DNA from 3 places in the Acidovorax sp. GW101-11A03 genome. Region 3 is predicted to be linked to each of the others. Evidence: predicted binding sites of a transcription regulator. Region 3 holds the regulator's gene; each other region holds the start of a gene.

The links. The regulator FNR, encoded in region 3, switches genes on or off when oxygen is low (the NO sensors DNR and NnrR bind a similar motif). The targets are predictions, from matches to a motif close to TTGATNNNNATCAA.
Region 1: AC07Z7_RS03865 (hemerythrin domain-containing protein) is a predicted target of FNR. The motif match lies at 4,084-4,097, and genes of this name have one in related genera.
Region 2: AC07Z7_RS01175 (universal stress protein) is a predicted target of FNR. The motif match lies at 3,294-3,307, and genes of this name have one in related genera.

The regions. Positions count from the first base shown of each region.
Region 1 is NZ_JBWKZU010000005.1:18,826-24,247, reverse strand. It holds gene AC07Z7_RS03885 (DUF1501 domain-containing protein) at 1-676, opposite strand, end outside; gene AC07Z7_RS03880 (DUF1800 domain-containing protein) at 717-2,705, opposite strand; gene AC07Z7_RS03875 (CsbD family protein) at 3,078-3,296, shown strand; gene AC07Z7_RS03870 (hypothetical protein) at 3,417-4,010, shown strand; gene AC07Z7_RS03865 (hemerythrin domain-containing protein) at 4,181-4,717, shown strand; gene AC07Z7_RS03860 (sensor domain-containing diguanylate cyclase) at 4,876-5,422, shown strand, end outside.
Region 2 is NZ_JBWKZU010000001.1:252,529-257,950, reverse strand. It holds gene AC07Z7_RS01195 (phosphoenolpyruvate carboxykinase (GTP)) at 1-659, shown strand, start outside; gene AC07Z7_RS01190 (hypothetical protein) at 854-1,294, opposite strand; gene AC07Z7_RS01185 (LysR family transcriptional regulator) at 1,420-2,388, shown strand; gene AC07Z7_RS01180 (metallophosphoesterase) at 2,401-3,246, shown strand; gene AC07Z7_RS01175 (universal stress protein) at 3,361-3,783, shown strand; gene AC07Z7_RS01170 (fasciclin domain-containing protein) at 3,981-4,919, shown strand; gene AC07Z7_RS01165 (TetR/AcrR family transcriptional regulator) at 4,998-5,422, opposite strand, start outside.
Region 3 is NZ_JBWKZU010000011.1:76,595-82,016, reverse strand. It holds gene ccoP (cytochrome-c oxidase, cbb3-type subunit III) at 1-303, shown strand, start outside; gene ccoG (cytochrome c oxidase accessory protein CcoG) at 391-1,836, shown strand; gene AC07Z7_RS07305 (FixH family protein) at 1,906-2,181, shown strand; gene AC07Z7_RS07300 (hypothetical protein) at 2,255-2,548, shown strand; gene fnr (fumarate/nitrate reduction transcriptional regulator Fnr) at 2,606-3,328, opposite strand; gene hemN (oxygen-independent coproporphyrinogen III oxidase) at 3,524-4,906, shown strand; gene AC07Z7_RS07285 (sulfite exporter TauE/SafE family protein) at 4,912-5,422, shown strand, end outside.

The sequences.
Region 1 (5,422 bases), on a different contig from region 3:
GGTATTGCAGGGCCGAGTCGCCCGACAGAAACACTGCATTGCCCGTGACAGAGATGCAGGTGAACAGCGAGTTGCCATTGGACGACAGCGCCAGGTCGCCGATGTTGCCGCCCCAGCCCACGGTGGAGCCTTCGGGCGACGACGACTGCCACACCGATTGCTGGTCGTTGTGGGAAAACAGCTTGGGCGGGATGGGGTAGGTGGTGCGATTGGCGCTGTTGTACTGGGTGCGGGTCAGGGGGACGACCAGTGGGCCCACATTCAGTTGCACGGCAGCCTTGCCACTGTTGAACAGGCCTGCGAGCCCCGTCATGGCCGGGTGCAGCGCGTACTGGCGGCCTCCGGGCAGGGCGGTGGTGGGTGCGAGCAGCGTGGGGGTGAGGTCGGCCTTGGCCAGCGCGATGCCCCCCGCTGTCTGGCCCGAGCCGCCACCCCGGATGGTGTTGTAGCGGTTGTAGCTGTCGTCGTCGTAGGTGACCACGCTATTGGCGTAGTCGTTGCCGCCATACAGGAAGACGCAGACCAGGGCCTTGTAGTCGGTGGCGGTGAAGGCAGCAGCCTCGCCCATGGCGGCCAGGTTCAGGGCAAAGGGCAGGGCGGTGCCCGCCAGGCCCAGTTGGGTGGAGCGGCGCAGGAAGGCGCGGCGCGTGTGGAGTTCGGGTTGAAGCAAGTGCATGGCTGGGCTTCTTGGGTTCTGTCGGCGGAGCGGACGGGGCTTACTTTTGAATGAGGTACTCGGCCGAGGCCATCACCAGGAAGACGGCGGCCGCCACGCGGTCCAGCTTGGCGCTGTCCGGGCTGGTCGCGGTGACGGCCGTGGCCTTCAGCGCATCGGAGATGAGCTTGACCGTGGCCGCCGAGAGCTGGCCTGCACACATCAGCAGGTTGATGCGTGCGACCAGGGCATCGGCATCGGCCACGATGGCCAGTTCGTTGGCGTAGGTGGCCTTGATGTCGTAGCCGTTGTTGGCGTTGCTGCCACTGTTGGGCTGGTCGGGTGCGGTCACAAAAATGCCATTGCGGATCACGCCTTGCATGTAATTGAGGTAGCCGCCCACGCTGCTTTCGTTGACCAGCTGGAACTCGGGCGCTACGGCCCCGGTGGCCGCCAGCGCGGTGGATGGGGGGACATACCCCGGGCGGAAGAAGTTGAACACCGAGGGCGAGCGCAGCGGGCTTTGCCCCAGGCGGGAGCCAGGGTCGGTCAGGTCGCCGATTTTCCAGCTGCCCTGGGCCGAGTTCAGCCCGAAGGTGCGGCCCCACTGCACGAAGCGCAGCATGGGCTCGCGCAGCTTGCCGAAACCAGGCTGGCTGAGGCCGGCGGGCGAGCGGGCCTCGTCGTCCAGCAGGATGGCCTGGACCACAGCGCGCAGGTCACCCCGCACCCCCGCCCCGTTGTTGTTGAAGGCCGCCGTCACGCGCGCCACGTAGGCGGGCGAGGGGTTGCTAGTCACCAGGCGCTGGATGAGCTGCTTGCCGATGAACGGGCCCACGTTGGGGTGGTTGAAGAGGGTGTCCAGCGCCATCTGGAGCGCCGCCGCCCCGGGCGTGTTGGCCGGCACCGTCGTGCCGAGGAACGTGGCCGCCAGGGTGGAGTGGCGCGATGCGTTGAGCGCCATGGGCAGGCGCGCAAACGTGGTGTTGGACACTACCCGCGACGTGCCCGGTACGGTGGTCGGCACGTTCTGCGTCTGGTCGTAGTCGTAGCCGGTGAACACCCGTGCGAGGTTGGTCACATCGTCCATCGTGTAGCTGTCGATGGGTTTGCCCGCGCCGTCCTTTTTGGCCGTGCCATCGGGGTTGAGCGCTACCAGCCCGATGGACATCAGCTGCATGATTTCGCGGGCGTAGTTCTCGTCCGGCTGGCGGCCGGTGGCCGCGTTTTCCTTCTGGTTGCCCCGGGTGTTGAGGTAGTAGCCCATGGCCGCGTTCAGCGTGACGTTTTCCAGCACCGAGCGGTAGTTGCCAAACGCGTTGCTGACCAGCTGGTCCCAGTACCAGGCCATGGCATGGCAGCGCCAGGTGATGTCCACCCCGGTGAGCGAGACCACGCAGATTTCGGACAGCGCCAGGGCCACCCGCTTGCGCAGGCCGTCGGGGGAGGTCATGAGCTGCTTCCAGATCATGTAGTCCGCCGGGTAGGAGTTGTCGTAGTAGGCCGTGCTGTCGCTGATGGCCGCGTAGCCCCGCTGGTTCAGCCAGTCCCAGCCTGTCTGGCTGGTGGGGCCGCTGAACTGGCTGCTGAGCCAGTCGGCATAGGTGGTGGAGCGCAGGGCTGCAATCTCGGCCGTGGAGGCGGAGAACTGCGCTTGCAGCAGGAAGCGCGCGGCTTCCTGGTCGGTGGTGGCTGCGGGGTAGGCGTAATTGCCTGGAGGAGCGCTGGGTGCAGGGGAAGGCCCCGGCGCTGGAGAAGGCGCGGGGCCTTGACTTGGCGCAGGGGCGGGTGTGGGAGATGGTGCCGGGGGGGGCATGACGCCGGGGGACGGTGTTCCCGCAGCGGGCGGCAGTGTCACGGGCGTGTAGACGGGGGATTGGCCTCCGCCGTCTCCGCCTCCGCATGCTGCAAGGGCAGTTGAGGCAAAAAGTGTGGCCAGCAGCGGGGCAGGGCTTCTGCTGGTAGCGTCTTGTTGCTCGGTGGAGACGGGTTTTTCCTCTACTGCCTCTGCGCCCTGCGTGGCCAGAGGTCCCTCGTGCGTATTTTTCATGAATGCCTGTGTGGAGTCTTGCGCGGTCCAAAGTGCGCAGCCGTGACTAAATCACACCAGGCGCGTTGCTCGGTGGTGCAAGTGTTACCAGGGGAAACGGCCCTCAGGAGGAGGCAGTCCGTCACCCTTGCAGATGATGGGCGATTGCAACACTTTGTGCGCAGACGCAGCCCCGCCACCACGTGTTCTGGGGCTCTGTGCGGCGCCCGTCGGCCCCGTCCGTCAACCCCGTAGGCCTGGGCCCACGCACACCGCTTGGCATGGACTACGGCCCGCTGACTGATTCGTTTTTACAGTGAACCCATCGCCCCACGCAGTGTTTCCACGCATTCCGGGTGGATGGCCAGGGCGAGGTTTTTGAAGGATGCAACCATGAATGAAGACACCATCAAGGGCAATTGGAAGCAGTTCAAGGGCAAGCTGATCGAGCAGTGGGGCAAGCTCACCAACGACGACCTGGATGTCATCGACGGCAAGCGTGAGCAGTTCCTGGGCAAGCTGCAGGAGCGCCAGGGTCTGGCCCGCGAAGCGGCCGAAAAGCAGCTCAAGGAATGGCAGGAACGCCACCCGGACTTCCGCTTCAACGATTGACGGGCGGGGGCTGCACAGCCCGGGTTGTGCGGCCCGCCCATCGCCGCCGCAGCAGCAGGCATGCCCTGCTGCACGCGCACTGCACTGTCTACCCCCGATGCCGAGGAGAACCCCATGCAAATCCCATCCGCACGCGCGCTGATCGCGGCCGTGGCCGCCGGTCTGGTGGCGACATCCGCCTTTGCCATGACACCGGCCGAGCACAGGGCCGCCAAGGACAGCATTGAAGCGACCTACAAGGCCGACAAGGAAAAATGCGATGCCCTGACCGCCAACGCCAAGGACATCTGCCAGAAGGAAGCCAAGGGCAAGGAAAAAGTGGCCCAGGCCGAACTGGAAGCCCAGTACAAACCCAGCCCTAGAAACACGCAAAAGGTAGCCGAAGCGCGCGCTGACGCTGCCTACGAAGTCGCCAAGGAAAAATGCGACGACCTCAAGGGCAATGAAAAGGACGTCTGCGAAAAAGACGCCAAGGCCGCCCGCGTGAAGGCCAAGGCCGACGCCAAGGTGGCTGCTGTGCAGGCCAAGCCCGCAGACAATCCGGCCGATAAGGCGGCCGATAAGGCGGCCGATGTGGCGGAGGCCCGCAAGGAAGCCAACGCAGAAAAGAACGACGCCAACTACCAGGCGGCCAAGGAGCGCTGTGACGCGCTGTCGGGCAACGCCAAGTCGGCCTGCGTGGACGACATCAAGCGCATGTACGGCAAGGGCTGATCACTGCCCCCGCGCAGTTTTTGCACAACGCCCCGCTGTTGCGGGGCTTTTTGCGTGTGCAGGCGGGATTTGCCTGACCTGCATCAATACGCGGTGCCAGGGCGGCTTCTAAGCTGGGCTTTCCATTGTTCCCATTGTTTTGCTGCCGGACGGCAGAGGGATTGATACCCATGGCCCAACTCGAATGGTCGGACGCGCTGAACCTGGACCTGCCCCTGATGGACGACACCCACCGGGAGTTCGTCGATCTGCTGGCGGTTGTGGCGCAGGCGGACGACGCGCAACTGCAGCCGGCCTGGCAGGCGCTGGTGGAGCACACCGAGCAGCACTTTGGCCAGGAAGACGCCTGGATGGCCTCCACCCGGTTTGCTTCGGGCAACTGCCACAGCATGCAGCACCGCGTGGTGCTGCAGGTGATGCGCGAAGGCGCCGCGCGGGCCGCGCAGGGCGACCTGCAGGTGCTGCGCGTGATGGCCAGCGAGCTGGCCCTGTGGTTCCCCCAGCATGCGCAGAGCATGGACGCGGCGCTGGCCCTGCACCTGCGCCGTGTGGGGTTTGACCCCGCCACCGGCGTGGTGCACGCACCGCAGGCGCTGCCGGGAGAGCTGATCCATGGCTGCGGCGGCGCCACCTGCTCGGACGCGGACTCGGGCGAGGGGCCCGTGGCGGACGGCACCAACAGCGCGCGGCAGGCCGCAGTGGCCTGAAATCGCCGGCTTGCGGGGAGCTTCGCGCAGCGCGACTGTGCGAATGAAGGATGTGCGTTGCGCGGCCGCAAGCGTGCTTTTACCCGTGCGCGGGCCCCGCTTGTGTGGCATGCTGCCTTTTCTTTAGGCAAGTGTGGGCGGCATGGCCGCCGTGCTCCATGGCCGCAACCTCTTCCCTCGAAGCCCTGGTCGATGACACCGAGCGCCTGCAGGCCCTGCAGCGCTACGGGATTCTCGACACCCCCATGGAGCCCGCCTACGACGAGCTGGCCGACATTGCGGGCCATGTGTGCGAGGCGCCCGTGGCCCTGGTGAGTTTTGTGGACCGCGACCGCCAGTGGTTCAAGTCGGCGCAAGGGTTGCCCAATCGGGAGACGCCGCTCGACCAGTCCGTGTGCCGCTACGCCCTCCGGCAGCCGAACGTGTTCATCGTGCCCGACCTGGCCCAGGACGTGCGGTTTGCGCACTACGGCATCGTCACCCAGAAACACCCGCTGCGCTTTTATGCGGGCGCCCCCCTGATCACGCCCGATGGCTACGCGCTGGGCACCCTGTGCGTGCTGGACCACCGGCCGCGCGAGCTGTCGCCGCGTGCGCAGGAGCTGCTCAGCGCCCTGGCGCGCCAAGTGGTCCGGCTGCTGGAACTGCACCGCGCCAACGACCGCCAGGGCCAGATGCTGGCCGAGCTGGACGCCGCCCGCCAGC
Region 2 (5,422 bases), on a different contig from region 3:
CCGTGGCCGCCACCAACAACCCCGCGCTGGACACCCAGTGGGATGACGCCAACGGCGTGGCCATCGATGCCTTTATCTTCGGCGGCCGCCGCTCCACCACCGTGCCGCTGGTGACGGAAGCCCGCACCTGGACGGAAGGCGTGTACATGGCCGCCACCATGGGTTCCGAAACCACCGCTGCCGCCTTCGGCGCCCAGGGCGTGGTGCGCCGCGACCCGTTCGCCATGCTGCCTTTCTGCGGCTACAACATGAGCGACTACTTCGCGCATTGGCTCAGCATGGAAGGCAAGATCGCCGCCACCGGCAAGGCGCTGCCCAAGGTGTTCTGCGTGAACTGGTTCCGCAAGGACGAGGCGGGCAAGTTTGTCTGGCCCGGTTATGGCGACAACATGCGTGTACTCAAGTGGATGATCGACCGCATCGAAGGCCAGGCCCAGGGCCAGGAAACCATGTTCGGTGTGGCCCCGCAGTACGCCGAAATCAACTGGACGGGCCTGGACTTCAGCGCCCAGCAGTTCGACGCCGTGACCAGCATCGACAAGGCCGCCTGGGCCGAGGAGTTCAAGCTGCACGATGCGCACTTCCAGCAGCTGGCGTACCACCTGCCCCAGGCCCTGCTGAACACCAAGGCCGCTCTGGAAAAGCGTCTGGCAGCCTGATATTGCTGTACCAGTACCTAAGAAGCTTTCCCTTCAAAGCCGCTCTGCTTTCTGGCAGAGCGGCTTTTTTGCGCCTGGCTTGCGGGGCACGACAAGCCCCAGTTGCCAGGAAAAAGGCATAAAAAAAGCCGTGGCAGGCCACGGCTTTCAATGAATTGCTTCCTCGCCGCCCACCAGTGCGGCGGGTTCGGTGGTCAGTAGTACTTGCGGATGTCTTCCACCGTGGGGATGCCCATGGCGTGGTTCAGTTCGGCCATGATGCGGGGGTCCTTCATGGCGACTTGCCAGGTACGCTCATCTTCAGCAGCACGGCGGCGGCTCTCGGCCCATGCCTGCACACCAGCGCGCAGGGCAACGCCAGCGCGGCGTGCGGGGGCGGTGAGCAGGGCCAAGGCGGCAAACGCCACCAGCCACAGCACCATCCAGGCGGCCAGCAGGTGGCCTTCGCTCCAGGTGTCGATCACCTGGTTGGCCACCACCAGCAGTGCGGACACCACGGCCGCGAGCAGGAGGGAGGCAGCGCCGCGGGCGCCATCAAAGCGGGCAGCAGCGCCCTTCAGGGCTGCAGCGGCGTTTTCGGCGCGGACAACGCCGGGGTGTTCGGTGGGGTATTCAACGTGTGCAAAGGCGGTCATTTCGGTTTCCCTTTTCTAACGCTTGTGGCGAGATTGCCGGGCGATGGGGTGATATTAGGGTTTACCCTTTGCATGTTCAAGTTTATATTTTGAATCATGGATATTCACAATGGTGATGACCAACCATGACACCCCTGAACTTCCGCACCCTGGACCTGAACCTGCTGCGCGTTTTCGACGAAGTGATGGCGGAGCGCAGCCTCACCCGCGCGGCGCACAAGCTCTCGATCACCCAGCCCGCCGTGAGCAACGCCATGCGGCGCCTGCGCGAGGTGTTGGGGGATGAGCTGCTGGTGCGCAGCGGCCAGGGGGTTGAGCCCACGCCCCGGGCGCTGGCACTGTGGCCCCCAGTGCGTGAGGCGCTGGCCCATCTGCAGGAGTCCCTGGCACCAGGCCTTTTCGACCCGGCCACCGCCGAATCTACCTTTGTGCTGGCCATGGCCGATGCCACGGCCGCCACGCTGGTGCCTGCCCTGGTCGAGATCATTGAGCGCGAAGCGCCCGGCATTGCCATCCGCGTGCTGCCACTGACCACGCGCGACCCGCGCCGTCTGCTGGACGAAGAAGCCGCCGACATGGCCGTGGGCTATTTCCCGGCTGCACTGGCCGATCTGACGGCCCGCGCTCAGTCGGGCGGCGTGGTGGCGTTTGAGAGCCGCCGCCTCTACGACGGCGAATATGTGTGCGTGATGCGCCAAGGGCATCCGCTGGCGGATGCCCCTCTCACGCTGGACGCCTACTGCCAGGCGCGCCACATGCTGGTCAGCTTCTCGGGCCGACCCTTTGGTTTCATTGACGAGGCCCTCGCCTCACTGGGGCGCGAGCGCAAGGTGGTGATCACCGTGAACCAGTTCTTCACGGCGGGGCGCGTGGTGTCGGGCTCGGACCTGCTCACCGTGCTGCCACGCCACTTTGTGCCCGTGACCGGCATTGCCGACAAGCTGGTGCAAAGGGCCCTGCCGCTGGATGTGCCCCCGGTGCACGTGGACGCGCTATGGCGGCGCCGGGGCCCGCAGCAGGCGGCCATGACCTGGCTGCTGCATGCACTGGCGCGTTCTGCGCGGCGCACCTTCCCGGAGCAGGAGAGCCCGTAGACTGCGTGCTGCATGAACATCCAGCTCCTGTCCGACCTCCACCTGGAGGCCCATCCCCACTTTGTTCCCGAACCCGCCCCCGGTGCCGACTTGCTGGTGCTGGCGGGGGATGTGGGCTCCTACCAGCCTGGCTCGCAGTTGGCCGACGACGACTTTGGCCTGGCGCGCTTTTCTCCGCTGCCCCAGCACGCGGGCTGGCCCACGCCCGTGCTGTTTGTGCCCGGCAACCACGAATACGACGCACAGGACTTCGACGCCGCCCACCTGCGCCTGCGCCAGACCTGCGACCGCCTGGGCATCGTCTGGCTGGAGCGCGAAACCATGGTGCTGCAGGGCGTCCGCTTCGTGGGCACCACGCTCTGGAGCGACTTTGACGCCCTGGCCGACCACGAGGGCAGCACCGACCTGGCCCGGCGGCTGAAGCTGCGCGACAAAGCCTTCCGCGCCGCCAACTTCTACCTGCGCAAGACCGGCGGCACGCGGCATGGCGGGCCGTTCCTGGCCGAACCCCTGCGCGAGCAGGCCCTGGCCTGCCAGGAGTGGCTGGCCGCCGCACTGCAGCAGCCGTTTGATGGGCCGACGGTGGCCGTCACCCACTTTGCGCCCAGCCTGAAAAGTGCCGACCCCCGCTATGGCCTGGTGCCCGGCACGGCGGGCTTCTGCAACGCTCTGGACCACCTGCTGCCCCATGCGCAGCTGTGGCTGCATGGCCACCTGCACGCGCCCAGCGACTACCTCGTGGAAGGCGCGCACGGTGATGGTTCTGCCTGGAAGTGCCGCGTGGTCGCCAACCCGCTGGGCTATGCCCGCAAGGGGGAACAGGCCACCTTCCGGCCTTGCTGGACGGTCACCGTATGATCCAGCGCGCGGTTCTTGTGAATTCGCCACGCGCCGGACAAAAAAGCATGACCCAGGTCAAGACAACAGGCACCTGCGCAGAGTAGTCTGCCTTATCCCTTCTCGGAGAACACCATGAACATCCTGCTTGCTGTCGATGGCAGCGCCTACACCAAGAAAATGCTGGCCTACCTGGCCACCCACGAAGAACTGCTGGGCGGCACCCACACCTACACCGTACTGACCGTGCAGGCCCCGCTGCCCGCCCGCGCCCGCGCGGCCCTGGGCAAGGAAGTGGTGGACGCCTACCACGCCGAAGAGGCCGAAAAAATCCTCGCGCCCGTCTGCAAGTTCCTCGGCCGCCATGGCGTGGATGCCAAGCGCAGCGTCAAGGTGGGCACCGTGGGCGAAACCATTGCCAAGGTGGCCGACACCGGCAAGTTCGATCTGCTGGTCATGGGCTCGCATGGCCATGGCGCCATTGCCACGCTGGTGATGGGCTCGGTCACCACCCAGGTGCTGGCCCACAGCAAGGTGCCTCTTTTGATCGTGCGCTGAGCGACTGGCCGGGCTCCCTCGCCGGGAGCTCTCCCGTCCCGCTGCATCCGCCCTGCCTGCGCAGGGCATTTTTTTGCCCATCCAATACCAATCGGTCCACAAATAACTGATTGGTTTACTTTTGCACCGATTGGTTATAAATTCGCTCCGCGCCCATCCTGGCGTGTCATTTCCATCGATACCGAGAGGAGCGACCCATGAACACCGCATTCAACCGCCGCACCGTGCTGATGGCCGCCGCCCTGGGCGCGGGCACCACCCTGTTGCAAGCCTGTGGGGGCAGCGATGACGAGCCCCAGCGCAACATCGTCGAACTGGCGCAGAACACTCCCGACCTGAGCATCCTGGTCGAGGCCGTCACGGCTGCCGGGCTGGCCAACACCCTGAGCACCGGCATGCTCACCGTGTTTGCCCCCACCAACGCCGCCTTTGCGGCGCTGCTGACCGAGCTGGGCGTGACCAAGGAAGCGCTGCTGGCCAACAAGCCCCTATTGACCGCCGTGCTGACCTACCACGTGCTGGGCAGCAAGGTAATGCGGGCCGATGTGCCGCTGGGCAAGGCCATCACACCGGTGTCAGGCGGCTTCTTCAAGATCGAGTCGAACAACGGCCTCAAGATCACCGACGGCCGCAACCGCATGAGCACCATCACCAGCACCGACATCCAGGCCAGCAACGGCGTGGTACATCTGGTGGACAAGGTGCTGCTACCCGCCGACAAGGACATCGTCGCCACGGCTTCGGCCCTGCCGGACTTCAGCATCCTGGTCGAGGCCGTGGTGGCTGCAGGGCTGGTGACCACCTTGCAGGGCACCGGCCCGTTCACGGTGTTTGCCCCCACCAATGCCGCCTTTGCCGCCCTGTTGACCGAACTGGGCGTGAGCAAGGCCGAGCTGCTGGCCAATACCGCGTTGCTGACCAAGGTGCTGACCTACCATGTGGTGTCCGCACGCGTGCTCAAGGCCGAAGTGCCCGTGAATACTGCCATCACCACCGTGCAGGGCCAGACGTTCACCATCAACTCCAGCCTCGTGATCACTGACCAGAACATGCGCACCAGCAACATCACGGCCGCCGATGTGTTCACCAGCAATGGCGTGATCCACGTGGTGGACAAGGTGATCCTTCCCAAGTGATCCCCGGGGTTGTCCCCACAAACAAGAAAGCCCGGCATGCCGGGCTTTCTTGTTTGTCAGGTGAGCCCAGGGAATGGCTTAACGCGCCGCCAACCCGTCAAAACAGGTACGCACCACCAGGTCCACGATCTCCGCGTCCGAATACTGGCCGCTTTCCTTGAGAAAACTCACCACCGGGTCGCAGGCGCGGGCATAGAGGGTGTACAGCACCACGATGGGCGGCAGGCTGGGGCTGATCCCGCCCTGGGCCTGGGCCTCGGTGATCCATTCGCCGATCTGGTCACTCACGCCCACCAGGCCGTTGAGGTAGTCCTTGTTGGCCATCAGCACCGCACGCAGCGTGGAGTTGCGGCTGGGCAGCAGTGGCATCTCGTTGGTCAGCAGGCGCTCCAGCGACCAGCGCACCAGGGCGCGCAGCTTGTCCAGGGGCGGCATCTCAGCGGGCAGGCCTGCCAGGTAGGTCTGCACACGCCCCAGGATCTGCACCATGGCGGCGCTGCACA
Region 3 (5,422 bases):
CTGAGCCTGTCGGGCAGTCCGCACGACTCGCTGCGCGCTTCGCTGGGCAAGTCCAAGTTCACGGCATGCGCTGCGTGCCACGGCATGGACGGCAAGGGCAACCAGGCCCTGGGCGCCCCCAACCTCACGGACGATATCTGGCTGCATGGCTGGGGCGAGGCGGCGATCACCGCCATGATCAACAACGGCAAGGTCAACCAGATGCCCGCGCAGGCCGACAAGCTGACGGAAGCCCAGATCGGGGTCCTGTCGGCCTATGTCTGGGGTTTGTCGAACGGCAAGCAGGCAGCTGCCGCGCGTTGATCGATGCTGCCAGGCGACCGCCTTGGCGGTGGTTGTCTGGCTTCTTTGTTGTTAGGCTGTTTACCTCCCTGTGAGTAGATCGACACCATGAAGCCCCCCAGCGAGCCTGCTCGCAAGGTCATTCCGATTGCACCCGTGGCGTCTGAGCCGTCTGCCCAGGGCGAGATCATCTCGCTGTACGAAGCGCAGAAAAAGATCTATCCGCGCTCCATCAGTGGCCTGTTTGCGCGCTGGCGCTGGGGCATGGTGCTGCTCACGCAGATCGTGTTTTATGGGTTGCCCTGGTTTGAATGGGGGCAGCGCCAGATGGTGCTGTTTGACCTGGGTGCGCGACGCTTTTACATCTTTGGGTTGGTGCTGTACCCGCAGGACTTCATCTACCTCACCGGACTGCTGATTATTTCGGCGTTGTCGCTGTTCCTCTTCACGGCGGTGGCCGGGCGGTTGTGGTGTGGCTTTGCCTGCCCGCAGACGGTCTACACCGAGATGTTCATGTGGATCGAGCACAAGATCGAAGGTGACCGCAGTGCGCGGCTGCGGCTGGACAACGGACCCTGGACCTTCGAGAAGATCCGCAAGAAGTTCTTCAAGCAGCTGGTATGGGTGGCGGTGGCCTTGTGGACCGGATTCACCTTTGTGGGTTATTTCGTGCCCATCCGCGAGCTGGGCAGCGAGTTGCTGGCGCTGCAGGGCAGCTGGCAGATTTTCTGGGTGCTGTTCTATGGCTTTGCCACCTATGGCAACGCGGGCTACATGCGCGAGCAGGTCTGCAAGTACATGTGCCCATACGCACGGTTCCAAAGTGCCATGTTCGACAAGGACACGCTGATCGTGACCTACGACCCCGAACGGGGCGAGCAGCGTGGCCCGCGAAAGAAGAACACCGACTACAAGGCGCAGGGGCTGGGCGACTGCATCGACTGCTCGCTGTGTGTGCAGGTCTGCCCGGTGGGTATCGACATTCGCAAGGGGCTGCAGTACGAATGCATCGGCTGTGGCCTGTGCGTGGATGCGTGCAACACGGTCATGGACAAGATGCAGTACCCCCGGGGACTGATCCGCTACTCCACCCAGAACGGCGTGGCCCAGCGGTGGACCCAGTCGCAGATGCTGCGGCGTGTGCTCCGGCCCCGGGTGCTGATTTACAGCGCAGTGCTGGTGGCTTTGTGCGTCGCCATGCTGGCCAGCCTGGTCGTGCGCACCCCGCTCAAGGTTGATGTGGTGCGGGACCGTGCAGCGCTTTCGCGCATCGTGGCTGGCGGCAAGCTGGAGAACATCTACCGCCTGCAGATCATGAATGCGACAGAAGGTGAACAGCGCTATCGCATCAGCGCGCGGGGCCTGGAGGGGCTGGAGGTGTCTTCGGATGCCGAAGTGGACATCGGCCCCGCAGAGTCGCGCTGGGTGGCGGTGCGTTTGCAGATTCCCTATGGGTCGGCAAGCCCGGGCTCTCATGCCGTTCAGTTCGATGTGCAGGCCGTCGGTGCCGCCGCCCATGTGACAGAAAAATCGGTGTTCCTGGTGCCACGCTGAACGGTGCCCTGGTGCAAGGCCGCGCATGGCCTTGTGTTGATTGAGATGATTGTGAAGGAGTAAATCGCCATGTCTTCAAGCCCAGCCATTGCCCCTGTTGCGGCAGCACCCTGGTGGAAATTCGGCCATGTCTGGCTGGTGATTGCCGGCCCGGTCATTGTGATCGTTGCCGGTTTTGTGACCTTGTGGCTGGCGCTGTCCCGTCCAGACCCAGTGGTGGCAGAGGATTACTACCGCAAGGGGATCGAGATCAACAAGACGCTGGAAGCCCCCGAGAAGAGCCTGGCACCTGCCATGAAGGGACGCAACCATGCGGCCACCCCCGTGCAGGATCAGCCGCGTTGAAATACACAAGCATGTGGCTCACCAGTGATGCCACCGTGCCGCCACTGAGCCCCCAGGAGACAGGAACGACGATATGTGGACGCAACGCCTGATGTGGATTGCATGGCCCGCCTTCTTGATGGCGGGGGTGCTGGAGATGCTGGTTTTTGCCATGGTGGACCCCCAGGATCTGCACTGGTTCGGGCAACCGCTGGCGCTGTCGCGGCAGGGCGTCTATACGCTGGCTTTTTTTGCGTTCTGGATCATCACCATGGCAAGCAGTGCGTTGACCACGCTGCTTGCCATGTCACCCTTTGAGTTGAACCGCTGCCCGGTCCCCGAGGGTGAGCGGCCAGACGACTGCCGCAAGACATCGTCCTGCTCCTGAGCAAGGAGGAGGGCGTTACTGGCCAGCCGGTGAAGGCCAACCGGGACGGCGGCCAGATCAGTGGCAGGCTTGCTGGCTGTTCACAATGCGCTTGAGGGCATCCGTGTCCAGGATGCGGACATGGCGCTGCTTGACTTCCACGATGCCTTCTTCCACAAATTTGGAGAAGGTCCGGCTCACGGTTTCGAGTTTCAGGCCCAGGTAGCTGCCGATTTCTTCGCGGGTCATGCGCAGCACCAGTTCGGACTGCGAGAAGCCGCGTGCATGCAGCCGTTGCACCAGGTTCAGCAAAAAAGCCGCTAGGCGCTCTTCGGCGCGCATGCTGCCCAGCAGCAGCATCACGCCGTGTTCGCGCACGATCTCGCGGCTCATGATTTTGTGCACATGGTGCTGCAGGGCCGTGACCTCGCGCGAGAGTTCCTCGATGCGGTCGAAGGGCATCACGCAGACCTCGGCATCTTCCAGGGCCACCGCGTCACAGGTGTGGTGGTCGTTCACGATGCCATCGAGGCCAATGATCTCGCCCGCCATCTGAAAACCGGTGACCTGGTCGCGGCCGTCTTCGGTAGCCACGCAGGTTTTGAAGAAACCCGTGCGGATGGCGTAAAGCGACGTGAAGGACTCGCCATTGCGGAACAGCGTGCCCCCCCGCTTGACCTTGCGGCGAACGGCAACGACTTCATCGATGCGCTGCAGTTGCTCTTCGTTCAGGCCCACGGGCATGCACAGCTCGCGCAGGTTGCAGTTGGAGCAGGCGACTTTGATGGTGAGCGGGTTCATAGGCACGTGAGCTAGAGGTTGGGTGTCAAGTACATCGCGCCCGATACGAAAAAGCTGGAAGGCCTTCGGGGGGGCGCCGGAGCGACTGACATTTGTCAAATTGTCGCCCGTCGGCCTGGTCGTTCACTTGATGCAGGTCAAGGACATCGCCGAGAGGGTACGGCACAGTCAGGGTGTACGCAAGGATATTCCCCCATGACCGCTGTTTCGCCCGATCTCCTGCGCCGTTTTGACGTGCCGGGGCCCCGCTACACCTCCTATCCGACAGCCGACCGGTTTGTCGAAGCGTTCGGGCAGGAAGACTATATCCTGGCACTGGAGCAGCGCCGGACAGGCTCGGTGGCCAAGGCCTTGCCCTTGTCCTTGTATGTGCACATTCCGTTCTGCGAGTCGCTGTGCTACTACTGCGCCTGCAACAAGATCATCACCAAGCACCATGACCGCGCAGAAGTCTATCTGCGCTACCTGAGCCGCGAGATCGATCTGCACACCGCACACTGCGGCGTGGGCCAGGTGGTGAGCCAGCTGCACCTGGGTGGGGGGACGCCCACGTTTCTGTCGGATGCGGGTTTGCGTGAACTCATGGCCATGCTCAAGCGCAGCTTCACCTTGGCGCCGGGCGGTGAGTACTCCATCGAGGTGGACCCCCGCACCGTGAACGCCGACAGGCTGGCGCTGCTGGCTGAGCTGGGCTTCAACCGGCTCAGTTTCGGTGTGCAGGATTTTGATGCGGAGGTACAGAAGGCCGTGCACCGCGTCCAGCCTGCCGAACAGGTGTTCGCACTGGTGGAGTCAGCGCGCGCGCTGGGTTTTGACTCGGTGAACGTGGACCTGATCTATGGCCTGCCGCGCCAGACCCCCGAGTCGTTCGACCGTACCTTGGTGCAGGTCGCGCAGCTGCGGCCTGACCGCATTGCGCTGTATGCCTACGCACACCTGCCCGAACGTTTCAAGCCCCAGCGCCGCATTGTGTCGGCCGAGTTGCCCACGGCGTCGAGCAAGCTGTCCATGCTGTCGCGCTCGCTCGATGCGTTCATGGACGCGGGTTATGTCTATGTGGGCATGGACCACTTTGCGCTGCCCTCGGATGCCTTGGCTGTGGCCAAACGCCAAGGGCGGTTGCATCGCAACTTCCAGGGCTACAGCACACAGCCCGACTGCGATCTGATCGGACTGGGCGTATCGGCCATCGGCCGCGTGGGTGCGACCTACAGCCAGAACTCCAAGACGCTGGAAGAGTATTACGACTTTCTCGACCAGGGGCGCCTGCCGGTGGTGCGTGGCCTGGCCCTCACGCGCGACGATCTTGTGCGCCGCGCCGCCATCATGGCCCTGATGTGCCAGGGCGAGTTGCTCTATGAATCCATGGAGCAGGCCTGGTTGATCGATGTGCGGCAGTACTTTGCGGCGGAGATTGCCCAGCTCGAAGACATGGCCGAACAGGGGCTGGTGCGGGTAGGACCCGAGGGGATCGAAGTGACGGCCATGGGATGGTTTTTTGTGCGGGGCATTGCCATGGTCTTTGACCGTTATCTGCAGGCAGACCGTAATCGCGCCCGGTTTTCGCGCATCATCTGAGGCCTATGCTCGCAACCGTTGCCTGGACGGCTTTGCTCATGGGACTCGCAGGCGGGTCCCATTGCTTGGTCATGTGTGCTGCGCCCTGTGGTGCCCTGGTAGGGCGGGCTGCGGCCTCAGAGGGGGCGGACAGTCCGGCGCAAGAAGGCGCTGCGGTGCAGGTTGTGCAATGGGTGCCGCAGGGTGGGGTGGTTTTGCGCACCCTGGCGTTTCATGGGGGGCGGCTGGCGGGCTACGCGGCAGCAGGCGCCCTGGCCGCCCTGGCCATGGACAGCCTGGCGTGGCTTACCCAGCAGACCACGGCCCTGCGCCCGGTGTGGACCCTGATGCATGTGGCTGTCATGGCCTGGGGCCTGATGATGATGGTGCAGTCGCGCCAGCCTGCCTGGGTGGAGCGGGCCGGGCGGGCGGTGTGGGGGCGCGTCCGGCCGCTGGTGGGGGCGCCCGGTGGCGTGCTGGTGGCAGGTGCCCTGTGGGCCTTGATGCCCTGTGGATTGTTGTACTCGGCCCTGCTGG